Regions from separate parts of the Nocardioides sp. HB32 genome, predicted to be linked through region 1. Evidence: predicted binding sites of a transcription regulator. Region 1 holds the regulator's gene; the other holds the start of a gene.

Region 1 (8,034 bases):
TTGGTCTCCCCGAGCGCGACCACGTCCGCCCAGGCCTGGGTGGCCAGCTTGTGCACCTGGTTGTCGGCGATGCCGAGGGTGCGGACGGTGTCGTTCGCGGCCTGGTGCTTGCGCATCACCCGCTTGTGCGCCTCGGCGTTGCGGGCGTAGCCGGCGTACGGGCCGACGACGCCGGCGAGCTCCGCCGAGCGCTTGTACGACGTACCGGTCATCAGCGAGGTGATCGTGGCCGCCATCGCCCGGCCGCCGTCGGAGTCGTAGCCGAGGCCCATCGCCATCAGCAGCGCGCCGAGGTTGGCGTAGCCGATGCCGAGCTGGCGGTAGTCGACGGTGGTCTTGCCGATCGCCTCGGTCGGGAAGTCGGCGAAGCAGATCGAGATGTCCATCGCGGTGATGATCAGCTCGACGGCCTGCGCGAACAGCTCGGCGTCGAAGGTGTCGTCGTCCTTGAGGAACTTGAGCAGGTTCAGCGACGCCAGGTTGCACGAGGAGTTGTCCAGCGACATGTACTCCGAGCACGGGTTCGACGCGGTGATCCGGCCGGTCTCGGGGTTGGTGTGCCAGTCGTTGATGGTGTCGTCGTACTGGAGGCCCGGGTCGGCGCACTCCCACGCGGCGGTCGCGATCTTGCGGAACAGCTCGCGGGCGTCGACGCGCTCGATGACCTCGCCGGTCTTGCGGGCCCGCAGCCCGAAGTCGGTGCCGTCCTCGACCGCGCGCATGAACTCGTCGCTGACCCGGACCGAGTTGTTGGCGTTCTGGTACTGGACCGAGGTGATGTCGGCGCCACCGAGGTCCATGTCGAACCCGGCGTCGCGAAGCGCGCGGATCTTGTCCTCCTCGCGCGCCTTGGTCTGCACGAACTCCTCGATGTCCGGGTGGTCGACGTCGAGGACGACCATCTTCGCGGCGCGACGGGTGGCGCCACCGGACTTGATGGTGCCGGCCGAGGCGTCGGCACCGCGCATGAAGGAGACCGGGCCGCTCGCCGTACCGCCGGAGGAGAGCAGCTCCTTGGAGGAGCGGATCCGGGAGAGGTTCAGGCCGGCGCCGGAGCCGCCCTTGAAGATGAAGCCCTCTTCCTTGTACCAGTTCAGGATCGAGTCCATCGAGTCGTCGACGGAGAGGATGAAACAGGCGGAGACCTGCTGCGGCGACGGGGTGCCGACGTTGAACCAGACCGGGGAGTTGAAGGAGAAGTACTGGTGGGCGAGCAGCCAGGTGAGCTCGTGCTCGAACGTCTCGGCGTCGGCCGCGCTCGCGAAGTAGCCGTGGTCGACGCCGGCCTTCGTGTAGGTCTTCACGACCCGGTCGATGATCTGCTTCAGGCTCCACTCGCGGACGTCGGTGCCGACCGCACCGCGGAAGTACTTGGTCGTGACGATGGTCGAGGCGTTGACCGACCAGAAGTCGGGGAACTCCACGCCGCGCTGCTCGAAGACCGTCTCACCGGTCTTCCAGTTCGTCTGCACGACGTCGCGGCGCTCCCAGGTGATCTCGTCGTACGGGTGCACCCCTTCCGTGCTGAAGACACGCTCGATCTTCAGGCCTGCGCCCGTCTGCGCGGCCTTCCCGCTCACCGTCTCGGTCATCCCTCTTGGTCCCGTCTCTCGAGGTTGCTGTTCCATCATTGCTGCTGCCACCGACAGTCGATGGCGACGTTGGTGCGCCCGGCGCATGCAGCTTCCCCACTACACACGCCGGGCGGTCTGGGTCACCCGCTCGAGGCGGGTGCAGGGGCGAGGTCGCGCTCGGCCCTCAGGACGGCGATCTCGTCCTCGAAGTCGTCAGCGGACTCGAAGGCGCGGTAGACCGACGCGAACCGCAGGTAGGCGACCTCGTCGAGGCGGCGCAGCGGGCCGAGGATCGCCAGGCCCACCTCGTGGGCCGGGATCTCCGCCGTACCGGCGAGCCGCAGCGCGTCCTCGACCTCCTGGCCGAGGCAGGCCAGCTGGTCCTCGGTGACCGGGCGGCCCTTGCACGCCTTGCGGACGCCGGCGATGGCCTTGTCCCGGGTGAACGGCTCGGTGGCGCCGGAGCGCTTGAGCACGGTCATCTGCATCATCTCGACGGTCGTGAACCGGCGCTCGCAGGCCGAGCAGGTACGCCGGCGGCGGATCGAGCCGCCGTCCTCGGCGACGCGGGAGTCGAGGACCCGGGTGTCGGTGTTGCGGCAGTACGGACAGTGCATCCCGGTCCTCCTCTCTCGCTGGTTCGGTGTGGCTCGTCGGGTTGTGCTCGTCGCCGGTACCCGGGCGTGCCACGAAGACCCTCGACGAGGGTGCGGCGCCTGTGGATATCGGGGGTCTCACTGTGTACAACAAGCAGTCACGCTGTGGGCTTCCACCTCTGAGCTGTGCACTAGATGTGGATAACTACATTGTTGTAACTACTAGATGTTGGGGTAACCGTACGCCCGGACCCGGGGGCGCGCAAGCAGAACCGGAGAAGTTCCTCACGGAGGTCCGCCCGGTCCCGTAAAGCCGCAGGTCAGGCCCGCTTTCGGCGCCGGAAATCGGTCCGCGGAGAGGGCGTGTCGCGGCCCTGCTCCCGGCCTTGGCGAGCGGCTCCACCACGGGCCGCCGGGCTCCGGTCGCGAAGGTCCACCCGAACGGGTGGTTTCTGCCTCAACCAGATACGGAAGGTGTTCTGAGGCGGCCAGAACGGCCGCAGCACCACCGCATCAGAGAGGCTCCTTCGTTGACTGCGTCAGCTGTACTCACCGAGGCCCCCGAGAGTCGCTCCGAGGCCACCGCCCGCCTGATCGCCGACCGTGCCACCGCTGGCCCGGCCCGGCGCAGCGCCATCGAGGACGAGATCGTCCGCCTGAACATGCCGCTCGCTCGCGACCTGTCGCGCCGCTTCCGCGGCCGCGGCATCGCCGACGAGGACCTCGAGCAGGTCGCGTACGTCGGCCTGGTCAAGGCCGTCCGCGGCTTCAAGCACGACCAGGGCAGCGAGTTCATCAGCTTCGCCGTCCCGACCATCCGCGGCGAGATCCGCCGGCACTTCCGCGACCTCGGCTGGACCGTGCGGCCGCCGCGGTCGATCCAGGAGACCCAGCAGAAGATCGCCGGCTGCGAGGGCGAGCTGTACCAGCAGCTGGGCCGCGCGCCCCGCCCGAGCGAGATCGCCGCGCACCTGGGCCTCGAGCTCGAGCAGGTCATCGACGCGCTCGGCGCCAACGGCTGCTTCGCACCGGCGTCCCTGGACACCCCGAGCATGGCCGACGGCGAGGAGACGGTGGGTGCCCGGCTGGGCGGCATCGACCCCGAGTTCGACCTGGCGGAGGCCCGTGCCACCCTCGCTCCCTTGCTGGCGAAGCTGTCGCGCCGCGAGCAGCTGATCGTGGAGATGCGGTTCTTCCGGGGCTGTACCCAGGCCGAGATCGGCGAGGAGATCGGCGTCAGCCAGATGCACGTTTCGCGGCTGCTGGCCCGCCTGGTCGCCCGGCTCCGCGCCGAGCTGACGGTCGCGGCCTAGGCATCACGCGTACGCCGGGGCGCCGACCTCGAGGGAGAACCACGACGTCGTCCCGGCGTCGTCGTGGTCGGCGCCCCACCGGTCGGCGAGCGCGGCGACGAGCTGGAGGCCGCGGCCGAACACCCGGAGCGGGTCCTCGTCGTCGACGAGCGCCACGCCCGTGTCGGCGCCGTGGTCGCGCACCTGCACGTCGAGCACGCCTGCGGCCAGGCTGACCGTCAGCACCGAGCCGGTCCCGGCATGGATCACGGCGTTCGTCACCAGCTCGGACACGCAGAGCTCGGCGGTGTCGGCGACGTCGCGCCTGACCTGCCACGCCGTCAGCAGGCCGCGCAGGAACTGCCGCGCGCGGCCCGCCGCCCGCGGGTCGTCCTCGAGCCGCAGGGTCGCGCGCTGGGTGAGGTCGTCATGGGCCACGGCCGAGCGGACCCGGCGTACCGACTCCGCGATCCGGTGCGCGACCGCATCGAGCAGCCCGCGCTGGGGGGCGTCGAACGCCTGCTCGACGTCGAAGTAGAGGACCACCCCGCCGATCGGTGAGTGCCGGCCGGGCAGCGGCAGCGCCGCGAGCGCGACCGTGCCGTCGGCCCGCTGCCGCTCGACGACGCCCGCGAACTGCGCGCGCAGCCCGTCCAGGTGGTCGAGGAGCGGTCGGCCGGTGCGCACCACGGTGGTCAGCGGTACGTCGTCGTAGGCGTCGATGTGGCACCACGCGCCGCCGTCGCTGGAGCGGAACCGCAGCCGGCGGCCGCCACCCTCGCTGAGCGCGATGGCGGCACGCCGCACGCCGGGGATGCCGACCAGCTCCCGCAGCGCGGCGCTCGCGACGGAGTCGACGGAGTCGACCGGGTCGTGCACCACCCCCCAAGGCTAAGACACCTCAGGCCCCATCGGGGAGGATGGCCTCGTGGCATCGGGGACGGGCAGCAAGCACGCGGGCTCGCGCCGCGGCGCGCGCCCGAAGCGCTCCTTCCAGCCGATGCTGCTCCTGCTCGCGCTCGGCATCACCGCGTGCATCGTCGCGTGGGGATACCTCGTGTACGCCGCGATCGACTTCGGCTCCACCGCCCGCGACGGCGACTCGGTCGCGTGGTGGTTCCTCGCGCTCGCATCCGTCGGCGCGGTCGCCTGCCTGTTCGTCGGGCTGATGCTCGTGGCGCGGGTGCTGCGCCGGCTCGGCATCACCCGCGGTCCCGAGCCGAGGATGACGGGCGAGCCGGAGGAGCCGCGCCCGATCGGCGGCCGACGGGCGGCGCGCTAGCGACCGGTCACCGGTCGGCGAGCCGGCGCACGAACTTCAACCCCGACCAGGTGTCGTCGATCGCGGCGACCTTCACGTCGACGAACCCCAGCCGCAGCCCGAGGTCGCGCACCAGGCCCTCGTCCAGGTCGCTCGCGATGCCGAGGGCCCGCTGCGCGGCCTTCTTCGGCCAGCACACCCAGACCATGCCGGCGGTGCTGGTCCGCTCGAGCAGGACCGGCAGCCGGCCCGCGAGGCCGGCCAGCGTGGTGTGGAAGGTCAGTGTCACGTCGGCCACGGCCGGGAGCCGGCGTACGACGTGCGCGCCGGGGACGTCGAGCGCCAGGTCGTCCGGCGCCCCGTCGAGGAACAGCGTGTGACCGGCGCGGATCCCGAGCTTGCGCTCCAGCGGAGTGCCCGAGTAGCCGGCCATGGCCCGACGGTAGGGCCTGCGCCGCGGACGCCGCGAGGGGCGGGACCACAGCGTGGTCCCGCCCCTCGTCTTCCCCGGTTTCGCCGGCCGGGGTCGAAGCGACCGGCGAAAGTCTCTGTCCAGCGTCAACCGGACCTCAGCCCAGCGGCACGACCAGCTTCTGGCCGGCGGAGACCATGCCCGAGTCGAGCGCGTTGAGCTTCTCGATCCTGTCCACCATCGCCCGCACGTCCCCGTCGTCGGCGAGGCCCGCCGCGATGTCCCAGAGGGTGTCGCCGGTGCCGACCAGGACGACCCTGGTGGGCTCGGGGGTGCCCGCCTCGCCGGTGCCCACGGCACCGGAGGCGAGCACGAGCCCGACGGCGAGGACCGCGAGCAGGGCGACGACGAGCACGACGAGGCGGCCCCGACGGGTCAGCCGCACGCTGCCGTGCCGGCCCGAGCTGGGCTGGAACGAGCTGGGCTGGGACGAGCTGGGCTGGAACGAGCTGGGGCGGAACGTGGGGGTTGCGGTCATCGTGCTCATCGAAGGCTCCTGGCTGGACGGCTGGGGGAAGTGGCCTGACACCAGTTCTAGAGGCGGCCACCGACAGTCCTCGCGGACCGGTCTGGACCGGACTCTCGATCAGGTGTTCGATCGAACGTGTGTACGACGGTAGAGCAGGTGTTCGAACGACACAAGCAGCGACACGAACATTTGTTCGAACGCTTTTCCGTCCGCACCCGGGCGACACGCCGTTCGAACAGATGTTTGAACCCGGACGGTCCGGAGGACTACCGTCAGGCCATGGCCACCCAGAAGAAGGCGTCTCCCACAGTCAGCGAGCTCCCCGACGGACCGCCGGACGCGACGGGCCTGACCCCGCGCCAGCAGCGCGTGCTCGCGCACATCAAGGACTGCATCGAGAAGCGCGGCTACCCGCCCTCGATGCGGGAGATCGGGGAGGCGGTCGGCCTGACCAGCTCCTCCAGCGTGGCCCACCAGCTGAAGGTGCTCGAGGAGAAGGGCTTCCTCAAGCGCGACCCGAACCGGCCCCGGGCGCTCGAGGTCTTCCTCCCCGAGGTGATGGCGGCTCGCCGCTCGATGTCGAGCGCGGAGGAGACCGCGTTCGACGAGACCGGGGTGGGCGACGCGGCCCCGGCGCCGGCGTACGTGCCCGTGGTCGGCCGGATCGCCGCGGGTGGCCCGATCCTGGCCGAGGAGCGCGTCGAGGACGTGTTCCCGCTACCGAAGCAGCTCGTCGGCGACGGGCAGCTGTTCCTGCTGGAGGTGAGCGGAGACTCGATGATCGACGCGGCCATCTGCAGCGGCGACTACGTCGTCATCCGGCAGCAGCCGACCGCGGAGAACGGCGAGATCGTGGCCGCGATGATCGACGGCGAGGCCACGGTCAAGACCTTCCAGCGCAAGGACGGAAATGTGTGGCTCCTGCCGCACAACGCCGCCTACGATCCTATTGACGGCACTCACGCCACTATTCTCGGTAAAGTGACAGCGGTGCTGCGCCGGGTCTGACACTCCGGACTAGACGGGGAAATACCTGAGCAGACCCTGGTGTTGATTCCGGGTAGTACCCGGATGCGGCGGGAGGATGCATGAACGACGCTGGTGCTGTGACGACGGCACCTGCGTACGCCCACCACCGGACGATGCCCCGGTGGATCCGGGCCATCCTCGAGCTCGTGCTGATCGTCGGGCTCTGGGCTCTCTACAGCCTGGCCCGGCTGCTCGCGGACACCAACATGGATCCCGCGCTGCACCGCGCCAACGAGCTGCTCCACCTCGAGACCCTGATGGGCATCCGGTGGGAGGGTCCGCTCAACCAGCTCTTCACCGACTACCGGTTGGTCGGGCTGGTCGGCAGCTACTGGTACGCCACCCTCCACTACGTCGTCACCGGCGCGGTCCTGATCTGGCTGTGGCGCCTCGGCGCGGACCGCTACGGCCCGGCCCGCCGCGCCCTCGTCATCGGCACGCTGCTCGGCCTGCTCGCCTACATCTCGATGCCGACCGCTCCCCCGCGCTTCCTGGCCGGGTACGTCGACGTGCTGAGCCTGCACTCCGCCGACGGCTGGTGGGGCGCGGACGCCTCCGCACCGCGCGGACTCGGCGGGCTCACCAACGAGCTCGCGGCGTTCCCCTCGCTGCACGCCGGCTGGTCGCTGTGGGTCGCGCTCGCGCTGCAGATCTACGCGACGCGCTACTGGGTGCGCGCGCTGGGCTGGCTGTACGCGCTCGGCACCGCGATCGTGATCGTCGGCACCGGCAACCACTGGGTGATCGACGCGGTCGTCGGCTGGATGGTCATCCTGGTCGGGTGGGCACTCGCCGAGGCGATCGGCCGGATCCCGCTGCACCGGCGCTGGCAACGACCACCCGCCGGCGAGCCCGTCGAGCTCGAGCACGCCTCCGTTGGGGATTCTCAGGCACGTGCGGTTGAGTAGGCGCGTGCTCCGACGCCCCCTCGCCGTCCTGGTCGCCGCCACGCTCCCCCTCCTCCCCCTGGTCGCCGCCCCGGCGTACGCCGGTGAGCCCGACCCGGTCGCTCCGGCCCACCGGCTGCTGAGCAGCCCGCTCGCCGCACGGGCGCTCGCGGCGGCGGAGCACCCGGACGGCAGCCGTGACCAGACCCTGGTACTGCGCGACCTGCGGACCCACCGCGACGAGCTCGGCGCGACCGACCGGGCTCGGGCCGACGCGCTGCTGCAGCGGCCCGGCGGCGGCCAGTCCGAGTGCTTCACGACCGTCTGCGTGCACTGGTACTCCTCCGGCCCCGACCGCTCGACCCAGACCTACGTCGACAAGGTCGCCCGCACCGCCCAGTCGGTGCTGAAGGCGTACGCCGCCGCCGGCTACCGCGCGCCCGAGCCGGACGGC
Region 2 (8,034 bases), 720 kb from region 1:
AGCATCCCGGTCAGCATGGTCGGCCACGGCATCAGCTGGTGGGTGTTCGTCGCGACCGCGGCCGGCTTCCTCGTCATGCTGTTCCTCCAGGAGGGCGACCGCGTGGCCCGCTGGGGACGGCCGATCGGCATCGACCGCGAGACCGGCGACCCGATCTCCTTCGGCGCCGGCGCCCACGTCGTCCGCAGCACCGCCGGCGCGATCGGCGGCGTGGCCACCGCGCTCGCGGTCTTCCTGCCCGCACTGGTGCCGACCGCCGGCGTGCACCTCCTCGACTTCGGACCGGGGCACGGCGGCGGCAACGACATCCGGATCGACAACCCGACCGCGGACCTGGTGCGCGACCTCAAGCGCGGCGCCGACACTCCCCTGGTGCAGATCACCACGACCGATCCGGACCCGTCGTACCTCCGCATCCTCGCGCTCACCCGCTTCAGCGACACCGAGTGGAGCCCGGGGAACCGGGACGTGCCGGCGGACCAGGGCGCGGACGGCGCGGTGCCCCCGCCCGAGGGGGTGTCCGCGTCGGTCGGACGCCAGGAGACGCCGTACGACGTCACGATCCTCCCGGCGTTCAACTCCCGCTGGCTGCCCACGCAGGCGCCGATCAGCAGGATCCAGGCCGCCGGCGACTGGCGCTACGACAGCAAGACCATGGACTTCCTCGCCGTACCGGACGACCTGTCGACCTCCGGCATGCACTACACGATGAGCGCGCTGGACCTGAGGCTCACCTCCCAGCGGCTCGAGGACGCGGGCAGCGCGGTCGGCCGGGTCAGCGAGGCGTTCACCGACGTCCCCGCCGACGTCCCGCCGATCGTGCGCGAGCTCGCCGTCGAGGTGACGCAGGACGCCACCACCCGGTTCGAGAAGGCGGTCGCGCTGCAGGACTGGTTCCGCTCGGGCGGGGGCTTCACCTACTCCCTCGCCAACGCGGACGGCAGCGGGTACGACGCGCTGGTCAGCTTCCTCAGCGACGGTCCCGGCGGGCGCACCGGCTACTGCGAGCAGTTCGCCTCCGCGATGGCGGTGATGGCGCGACTGCTCGGCATCCCGGCCCGGGTCGCGATCGGCTTCCTCCATCCCGACCCGGCCGGCCCGGACACCTGGATCTACAGCTCCGACGACATGCACGCCTGGCCGGAGCTCTTCTTCGAGGGCGCCGGCTGGGTGCGGTTCGAGCCCACCCCCGCAGGGCGCGCCGAGACGGTGCCGACCTACACCCGGATCGCGACCGGGCCGGGCGAGGGCGTGACCGACCCGGCCGGTCCGACCGGTGGCCAGAGCGCGATCCAGCCCACCAACAACCGCCCGAGCCTGGACGAGCAGTCCGCGGCCGGTGCCGGCCCGAACGACCACGGCGGCAACGGGCCGTGGCTCCCGCTCGGCGGCGCGCTGGTCGCGGCGCTGGTCGTCGGCGGGCTGCTGCTCCTCCCCCGGGCCGTCCGGGGGCGGCGCCGCGAGCGACGGCTGACGGCCGGCGCGCCGGAGGAGGCGTGGGTCGAGCTCCGCGACACCGCGGTCGACCTCGGCGTCCCGTGGCCGGCCGGCCGGTCACCACGCGCGACCAGGAACCTGCTGGTCGACCACCTCGGCGCCCCGCTCGGTCCCCACACCCCGGACCGACCGGCGCACGGCCCGGTCGAGGCGCCCGCGGCGGTGGCGGCCCTGGACCGGCTGGTGCACGACCTCGAGCGGCTCCGCTACGCCCGCCCCGGCTGGGCACCCGACCCGGTGCGGGTGCGTGCCGACGCCCAGACCCTGCTCGACTCGCTCGCCGGGGGCGCGATGCGGTCCGCGCGGCGCCGCGCGACCTGGTGGCCGCGGTCGGTGCTGGCCTTCGCCTCCCGCCCGACCGGCCCCGCACCCACCACCGTCGAGGCGCGGTACGGCGGGGTCGTCGACCACGTCAACTGAGGGTCAGCTGGTCAGCGCGTCTGGATCGGTCTCGATACGCCGGATCCGAGCTCGTTCCTCGCTCGGACGGCTACTCGACCTTTGCGTCTGTCTTTCACCCCGAGCAAGCTCGGGGCGAGGACGCTAGAACCCGCCGTCCTCGCGGCGGCGACGCCACCGCTCCTCGACCCGCTCCATGAAGGAGTGGCCGGAGTGGCTGCGGCGCAGGCGCCTGGCCTTGCCGGTCTTGCCGGTCTTGCCGCCCTCGATGACGGTGAACCCGTGGCTGGGGTGGGCGGACCGCGGGTCGTGGCCGTGGCCCTGCTGGCCGCGCATCGCGGTGAGCGCCACGGTGGCCGAGACGAGCATGATCACGAACCCGACGATGCCGACGGGGGTGATCTGGGCGACCGCACCGGTCATCAGCACGACCACGCCGACCACGAAGCCGACACCCGCGACGATCGCGCGGCGACGGGCGGAGCGACGGAACGCGGTGCCGCGCAGCGTCGAGGCGAGCTTGGGGTCCTCCTCGACAAGGGCACGTTCCATCTGCTCGAGCAGTCGGAGCTCCTCTTCCGAGAGTGGCACTGTGCCTCCCCTGCCATGTCAGCGCCGGTCCGGGTCCGGTTGTGGCAAGTCTAGGCAGCGGCCGGGCAACTCGGTAGGCGGGATCGTAAATTCGTGATTCAACCGTTCCCGTTCTCACGGACCCGAAACGAGGGCTCAGCGCGCAAGCACGTGCAGCTGCGTCGCCAGCGGCCGGAACTCCGTCCGTTCTGCGACCGCCCGCTCCAGCTCCACGAGGGCGGCGGTCGCCCCTGGCTCCAGGTCGAGCAGTGACCCCGGCACCAGGTCGGCGAACACGCGTACGCCGTGCACGGTCCCGATCTCGAAGCCGGCACCGACCAGCAGGGCGCGGACCTCCTCCTCGGTGAAGCGGTGCCCGGCGCGGCCGGTTCCGGCGGCGGGATCGTCGAGCATCGCGAGCGCCTGGGCGAAGTGGCCGGCCATCGCGCGCGCCACGACCGAGGCGTACCGCTGGGCGACCAGCAGGCTCAACGTGCCGCCCGGCCGCAGCACCTGGCGCAGCGTCGTCAGTGCGGCAGCCGGGTCGTCGACCACCTCGAGCACCCCGTGGCAGAGCACCACGTCGGCGCTCGCGGGGCCGCTGACGTCGAGCAGCGTGGACAGGTCACCCTGCTCGCCGGTGACGGCCACACCGAGCTCACGCGCCCGGCGGTCGAGGGCGGCGAGTGCGTCCGGGCTCGGGTCGACCACGGTGACCCGGTGGCCGAGCTCGGCGACCCGGACCGCGAACCCGCCCGTGCCCCCGCCGATGTCGAGGACATCGCCGGCACCGGCCAGCACCTGCTCGAGCGCCGTCCAGACCAGCGAGGTCCGGGCGGAGCTGCGGCGCTCGCTGGGCTTGACGCTGTCGGGCATGGCCCCACCCTAGAGGGCTCAGCCGGCCCGCATCGCCACCGACCGCGCGGGCCCGGTCGCGTGCGGGACCAGCCCGAGCGACCGCTCGACGACGGCGAGGAACCGGTCCGCGTCGCGGACCAGGTCGTCGGCCTCCCGCTCGCTGACCGAGCGGGTCGAGCCGGCCTCCGCGGCCGCCCGCTTCGCCGCTCCCCCTGCGAAGAACTGCGCCCACTCGGTGAGCTCGGGCGCGACCTCGGCGAGCAGCACCCACGCGTTCTTCTGGCGGCGCCGCCGGGCCGGCGTGGGCTGGGCGCGGGCCGCGAGCAGCGCCGCCGCCGCCCGGAGCGCGGCGACGTGCGCGCAGGCGTAGCGGGTCGGGACCTCCGTCGCGGCGATCGCCTCGCTGAGCGACTCGGCGGCACGGGCGAGGTAGGAGTGTGTGGTGGCGGGCAGGGCGTACGGGTTCATCGCTGACCTCTCCTCGACCCCGGGACCGCGACCCCTGGACGTGCGTCGTGCGACCCCGGCGGGGGCGGGGGTCGAGGTCGCCCCCGCCGGGTCTGTTCGAACGCATGTTCGAACAGACCCTCACGCTACACCTGCCCCCGGACAGGGCGTCAAGGGCCGGTCAGGCGGCGCGGTCCCCGGTGCCGCAGAAGACGCGGGTGTCCTTGTGCCACAGCCCGACGACGGCCGCGACGTCGACGAGGAGCGAGACGATCGCGACGACGAGGAACAGCGCCGGCGGGTTGGTGCGCAGGATCGCGAACGTCGCGATCCCGATCATCACGACCAGGGCGCTGAGCAGGATCCGGGCCCAGTTGTGCCCGCCGCGGAAGAACGAGATCAGCACCATGGCGAGCAGCGCGACCACGACGAACATCGTGATCGCCACCGGCACGAACGCCGGCGGCTCGACCGCTCCGGCGTCGGAGCGGTCGGCGGCCCACGCCCGCACCAGCTCGTCCTTGAACACGACGGTCATCAGTGCGGTGAGGCCGGTCATCGCCACGGCGGCGGCGGCGAGCCAGGTCGCACCGGTCACCACGGCCGGGCGCTGCGGGGTCATCCGCTCTCCTCACTGGTCCCTCGGGTGTCGCTGTCCGCTGGACACCCTAGGGTCTCGCTGTATGACGACCGAGCACCCCTCGATCGGCCGCTTCCGCGAGGACCACTCCGCCCGCGGTGGCGCCGGGGAGATCGTGGTCCTGCCCGACGCCGTGCACACCGCGGCCCTGGCCGCGGAGGCGCTCGGCTGCGAGGTCGGCGCGATCGCGAACAGCCTGCTGTTCGACGCGGACGGCGGACCGGTCCTGGTCCTGACCTCCGGCGCGCACCGCGTCGACACCGGCAAGGTCGCGGCGCTCATCGGGGTGGGGAGGCTCAGCCGCGCGACGCCAGAGTTCGTGCGTGCGCACACCGGCCAGGTGATCGGCGGTGTCTCCCCCATCGCCCACCCGGCGCCGGTCCCGACGTACCTCGACTCCTGGCTGCGCCGCTATCCCGTGGTCTGGGCCGCCGCCGGCCACCCCTCCGCCGTGTTCTCGACGACCTTCGACGAGCTCGCCGCGATGACGGGCGCGACCGAGATCGAGGTCGAGTGATGGAGATCTGGCTCAACCCGGCCTGCTCGAAGTGCCGCACCGCGGTCTCGGAGCTCGACGCCGCCGGGGTCGAGTACACCGTGCGCCGTTACCTCGACGACCCGCCGACCGCCGCCGAGCTCGGCGAGGTCGTGGCCCGGCTGGGGCTCCAGCCCTGGGACGTGGCCCGGGACAAGGAGGCCCGCCAGGAGGGCATCGACCTGCCGAAGGACGCCGCCCACCGCGACGACTGGCTGGCCGCGCTGGCCGCACACCCGCGGGCGATCCAGCGGCCGATCATCACCGCTGCCGACGGCACCACCGTCGTGGGACGCGACGAGGACTCGCTGCGGCGGGTGCTCGATGCGGAGGGCTGAGCTCCGCGATCGACTGGCCGAGCTGTACGCCGGCCGCCCGGTCGTCCTCGGCCCCGGACCGGTGGCCGCCTGGGCGCCCTGGGTCGAGCGCCTGGGCCGGCTCGGCTGCCCGACGCTGGCGCTCGACCTGCCGGCACCCGCGACCGTGCTGGCCACCGACGGCGCCCGGCTGCACGACCGGCTGCTGCGCGACCTGCCACCCGGGACGGTGGCGGCGGTGGAGCGCTTCGACCCCGACCGGCGCGGGGTGTTCCGCACCTCTCCGTTCGTCACCAGCGACGAGCCGGTCCTCGGCCGCCCGGTGACGGGCGGCCGGCCGCGCGCGTTCCTGGCCCTCGAGGACAAGCTGCGCGCCGACGCGATCTGGGCCGCCGCCGGGGTCGACGCCGCGCCGTACCGGATCGTGCCGCTGCAGGAGGACGCGCTCGCGGAGGCCACCCGGGAGGTCGCCGGTCCGCTGGGCGCGGTGTGGTCGGGCGACGGCTTCACCGGCGGCGGCGACTACGTGCGCTGGGTGCTCGACCGCGACGACCGGGTCCGCGCCCGCGCGTTCTTCGCGCCGCGGTGCGAGCGCGTGCGGGTGATGCGGTTCCTCGACGGGGTGCCGTGCTCGATCCACGGCTTCGTGCTGCCCGACGGCACCGCCGTGCTGCGCCCCGTGGAGATCGCGGTGCTGCGCGACCGCGCCGCGCGGACGTTCGAGTACGCCGGCGTCGGCTCAGGCTGGGACCCGCCACCCGCCGACCGGGAGCACCTGCGGGACGTCGCCCGCCGGGTGGGCGAGCACCTGCGCGCCGAGCACGGGTTCCGCGGCGCGTTCGGCGTCGACGGCGTGCTCACCGCCGACGGCTTCCGGCCCACCGAGCTCAACCCCCGGATGTCGGCCGGGTGCACCCTCCTGACCGGCGTCGACCCCGACTTCTTCCAGCTGCTCCAGGCCAACCTGCTCATGGGTATCGACGCCGGCGTCACGGTGCCGGACGTCGAGGGCTTCCTTCCGGACATGGACGCCGAGCGGCGCAGCAGCACCGACCGGCTGCTCCGACCCGGCGACCGGCTCGCGGTGTCGGCCGGGCACCTCGAGGCCGCTCCCGACCTCAAGCCCTAGAGTCACGGCCCATGCGGGTCGTGGTGGTCGGTGGGGGCTTCGGCGGCCTCGCCGCCGCGGTGCGGCTCGCCAAGCTCGGTCACGCCGTGACCGTCGTCGAGCGCGCACCGACCGTCGGCGGCGCGCTCTCCGAGGTCACCGAGGACGGCTTCAGCTGGGACGCCGGGCCGACGTACACCCTGCTGCCCGCCGTGGTGCGCGACCTGTTCCGCAAGTCCGGCCGCCCGGTCGAGCGCGAGCTCGAGCTGGTCCCGCTGGACCTGGTCCGCGAGCACCGCTTCGAGGACGGCTCGTCGGTCCGCGTCGAGACCGGGCGCGCGGCCCAGCTCGCGGCCTTCGAGGAGCTCGGCTCCGGCCTGGGCCGGCGCTGGGTGGACTACGTGGAGTCGTACGCCGACGACTGGGACGTGCTGCGCCGCACCTACCTGGAGAACCCGTGGGACCCGGCCGCCCCCTCGCGGCTCCTCGACGGCCGGGAGATGCTGCACAAGCGCCTGAAGAAGGCGTTCAAGGACGAGCGCCTGCGGCTGGTCGCCGGCCACCCGTTCGTCGCCGAGGGGCACGAGCTGCGCAACGTGCCGGCCTGGCTGGGCGTCACGGCGTACGTCGAGCAGCGCTTCGGCGCATGGACCGTCGAGGGGGGCATGCACCGGCTCGGTGCCGCGCTGGCTGACCGGCTCGCGACCCGTGGCGTGACCACGGTGACGGGCACCGAGGCGCGTGACCTCGTGGTCCGCGAGGGCCGGGTGACCGCGGTGCGCACGGCCACCGGCGACCTCGACGCGGACGCCGTCGTGTGCGCGATCGACCCGCGAGGCCTGCCGACGCTCGCGCCGTACGTCGAGCGCACGATGCCCGCCATCCCGCCGGTCGTCGTGCACGTCGGGCTGTCCGGTGAGACGCCCGACCTCCCCCACGAGCTCGTCCTGCACGGCGATCCGATGCTGGTCGTCCGCCGGAGCGGCGACGCGCTCACCGTGCACGGACGCGGCCGGCTCTCCGAGGACATCCTGCGCGCACTGGCGCGGCACCGGATCGACGTGCGCGCCCAGGTCGCGGCCCGGGTGGACCGCAGTCCACGCGACCAGGTCGAGCTCTGGGGCAGCTCGCCGATGGGCGTGCGCTGGCAGGGGCGCGGGACCGTCCGCCGGCGGCTCGGGCCGCGCACGCCGGTCGCCGGCGTGTACGCCGCCGGGGCGCACGCCACCCCCGGGGCCGGCATCCCCTTCGTCGGGCTGTCCGCGGCGCTCGTGGCGGCGGAGATCGGCCCTGCCTGACCGGCGATCAGACCGACATGTTCAGCGCGGCGAAGATCTCGCGCGTCGCCTTGGACCGGTTCAACGTGTAGAAGTGCAGGCCGGGCGCGCCACCCGCCAGCAGTTCGTCGCAGAGCTCGGCGGCGAGCTCGATGCCCGCGGCGCGCATGGACGCCGGGTCGCCGTCGTGGGCGGCGATCCGGGCGACCACCGGGGCCGGCACCTCGGTGCCGATCAGCTCGCCCTGGCGGCGGATGTTGGCCAGGTTCAGGATCGGCATGATCCCCGGCAGGATCGGCAGGTCGACGCCACGTGCCCGCACCCGGTCGACCAGCCCGAAGTAGTCCTCCGCCCGGAAGAACATCTGGGTGACCGCGAACTCGGCA

Evidence for each region. Region 1 encodes LexA, which represses DNA repair genes until DNA is damaged. Its sites were predicted from a motif close to TCGAACANNTGTTCGA; they were not measured.
Region 2: ACVW2K_RS18235 (SAV_6107 family HEPN domain-containing protein) is a predicted target of LexA. The motif match lies at 3,889-3,904, and genes of this name have one in related genera.

The regions. Positions count from the first base shown of each region.
Region 1 is NZ_JBSSBS010000001.1:4,349,533-4,357,566, forward strand. It holds gene ACVW2K_RS21800 (vitamin B12-dependent ribonucleotide reductase) at 1-1,592, opposite strand, end outside; gene nrdR (transcriptional regulator NrdR) at 1,715-2,191, opposite strand; gene ACVW2K_RS21810 (SigB/SigF/SigG family RNA polymerase sigma factor) at 2,701-3,483, shown strand; gene ACVW2K_RS21815 (ATP-binding protein) at 3,487-4,344, opposite strand; gene ACVW2K_RS21820 (hypothetical protein) at 4,391-4,744, shown strand; gene ACVW2K_RS21825 (hypothetical protein) at 4,752-5,156, opposite strand; gene ACVW2K_RS21830 (LysM peptidoglycan-binding domain-containing protein) at 5,293-5,682, opposite strand; gene lexA (transcriptional repressor LexA) at 5,944-6,672, shown strand; gene ACVW2K_RS21840 (phosphatase PAP2 family protein) at 6,771-7,601, shown strand; gene ACVW2K_RS21845 (MXAN_6640 family putative metalloprotease) at 7,606-8,034, shown strand, end outside.
Region 2 is NZ_JBSSBS010000001.1:3,631,729-3,639,762, forward strand. It holds gene ACVW2K_RS18220 (transglutaminase family protein) at 1-1,917, shown strand, start outside; gene ACVW2K_RS18225 (DUF3040 domain-containing protein) at 2,041-2,487, opposite strand; gene ACVW2K_RS18230 (methyltransferase) at 2,623-3,342, opposite strand; gene ACVW2K_RS18235 (SAV_6107 family HEPN domain-containing protein) at 3,361-3,792, opposite strand; gene ACVW2K_RS18240 (hypothetical protein) at 3,953-4,393, opposite strand; gene ACVW2K_RS18245 (YbaK/EbsC family protein) at 4,455-4,928, shown strand; gene ACVW2K_RS18250 (ArsC/Spx/MgsR family protein) at 4,928-5,284, shown strand; gene ACVW2K_RS18255 (hypothetical protein) at 5,271-6,392, shown strand; gene ACVW2K_RS18260 (phytoene desaturase family protein) at 6,404-7,669, shown strand; gene metF (methylenetetrahydrofolate reductase [NAD(P)H]) at 7,677-8,034, opposite strand, start outside.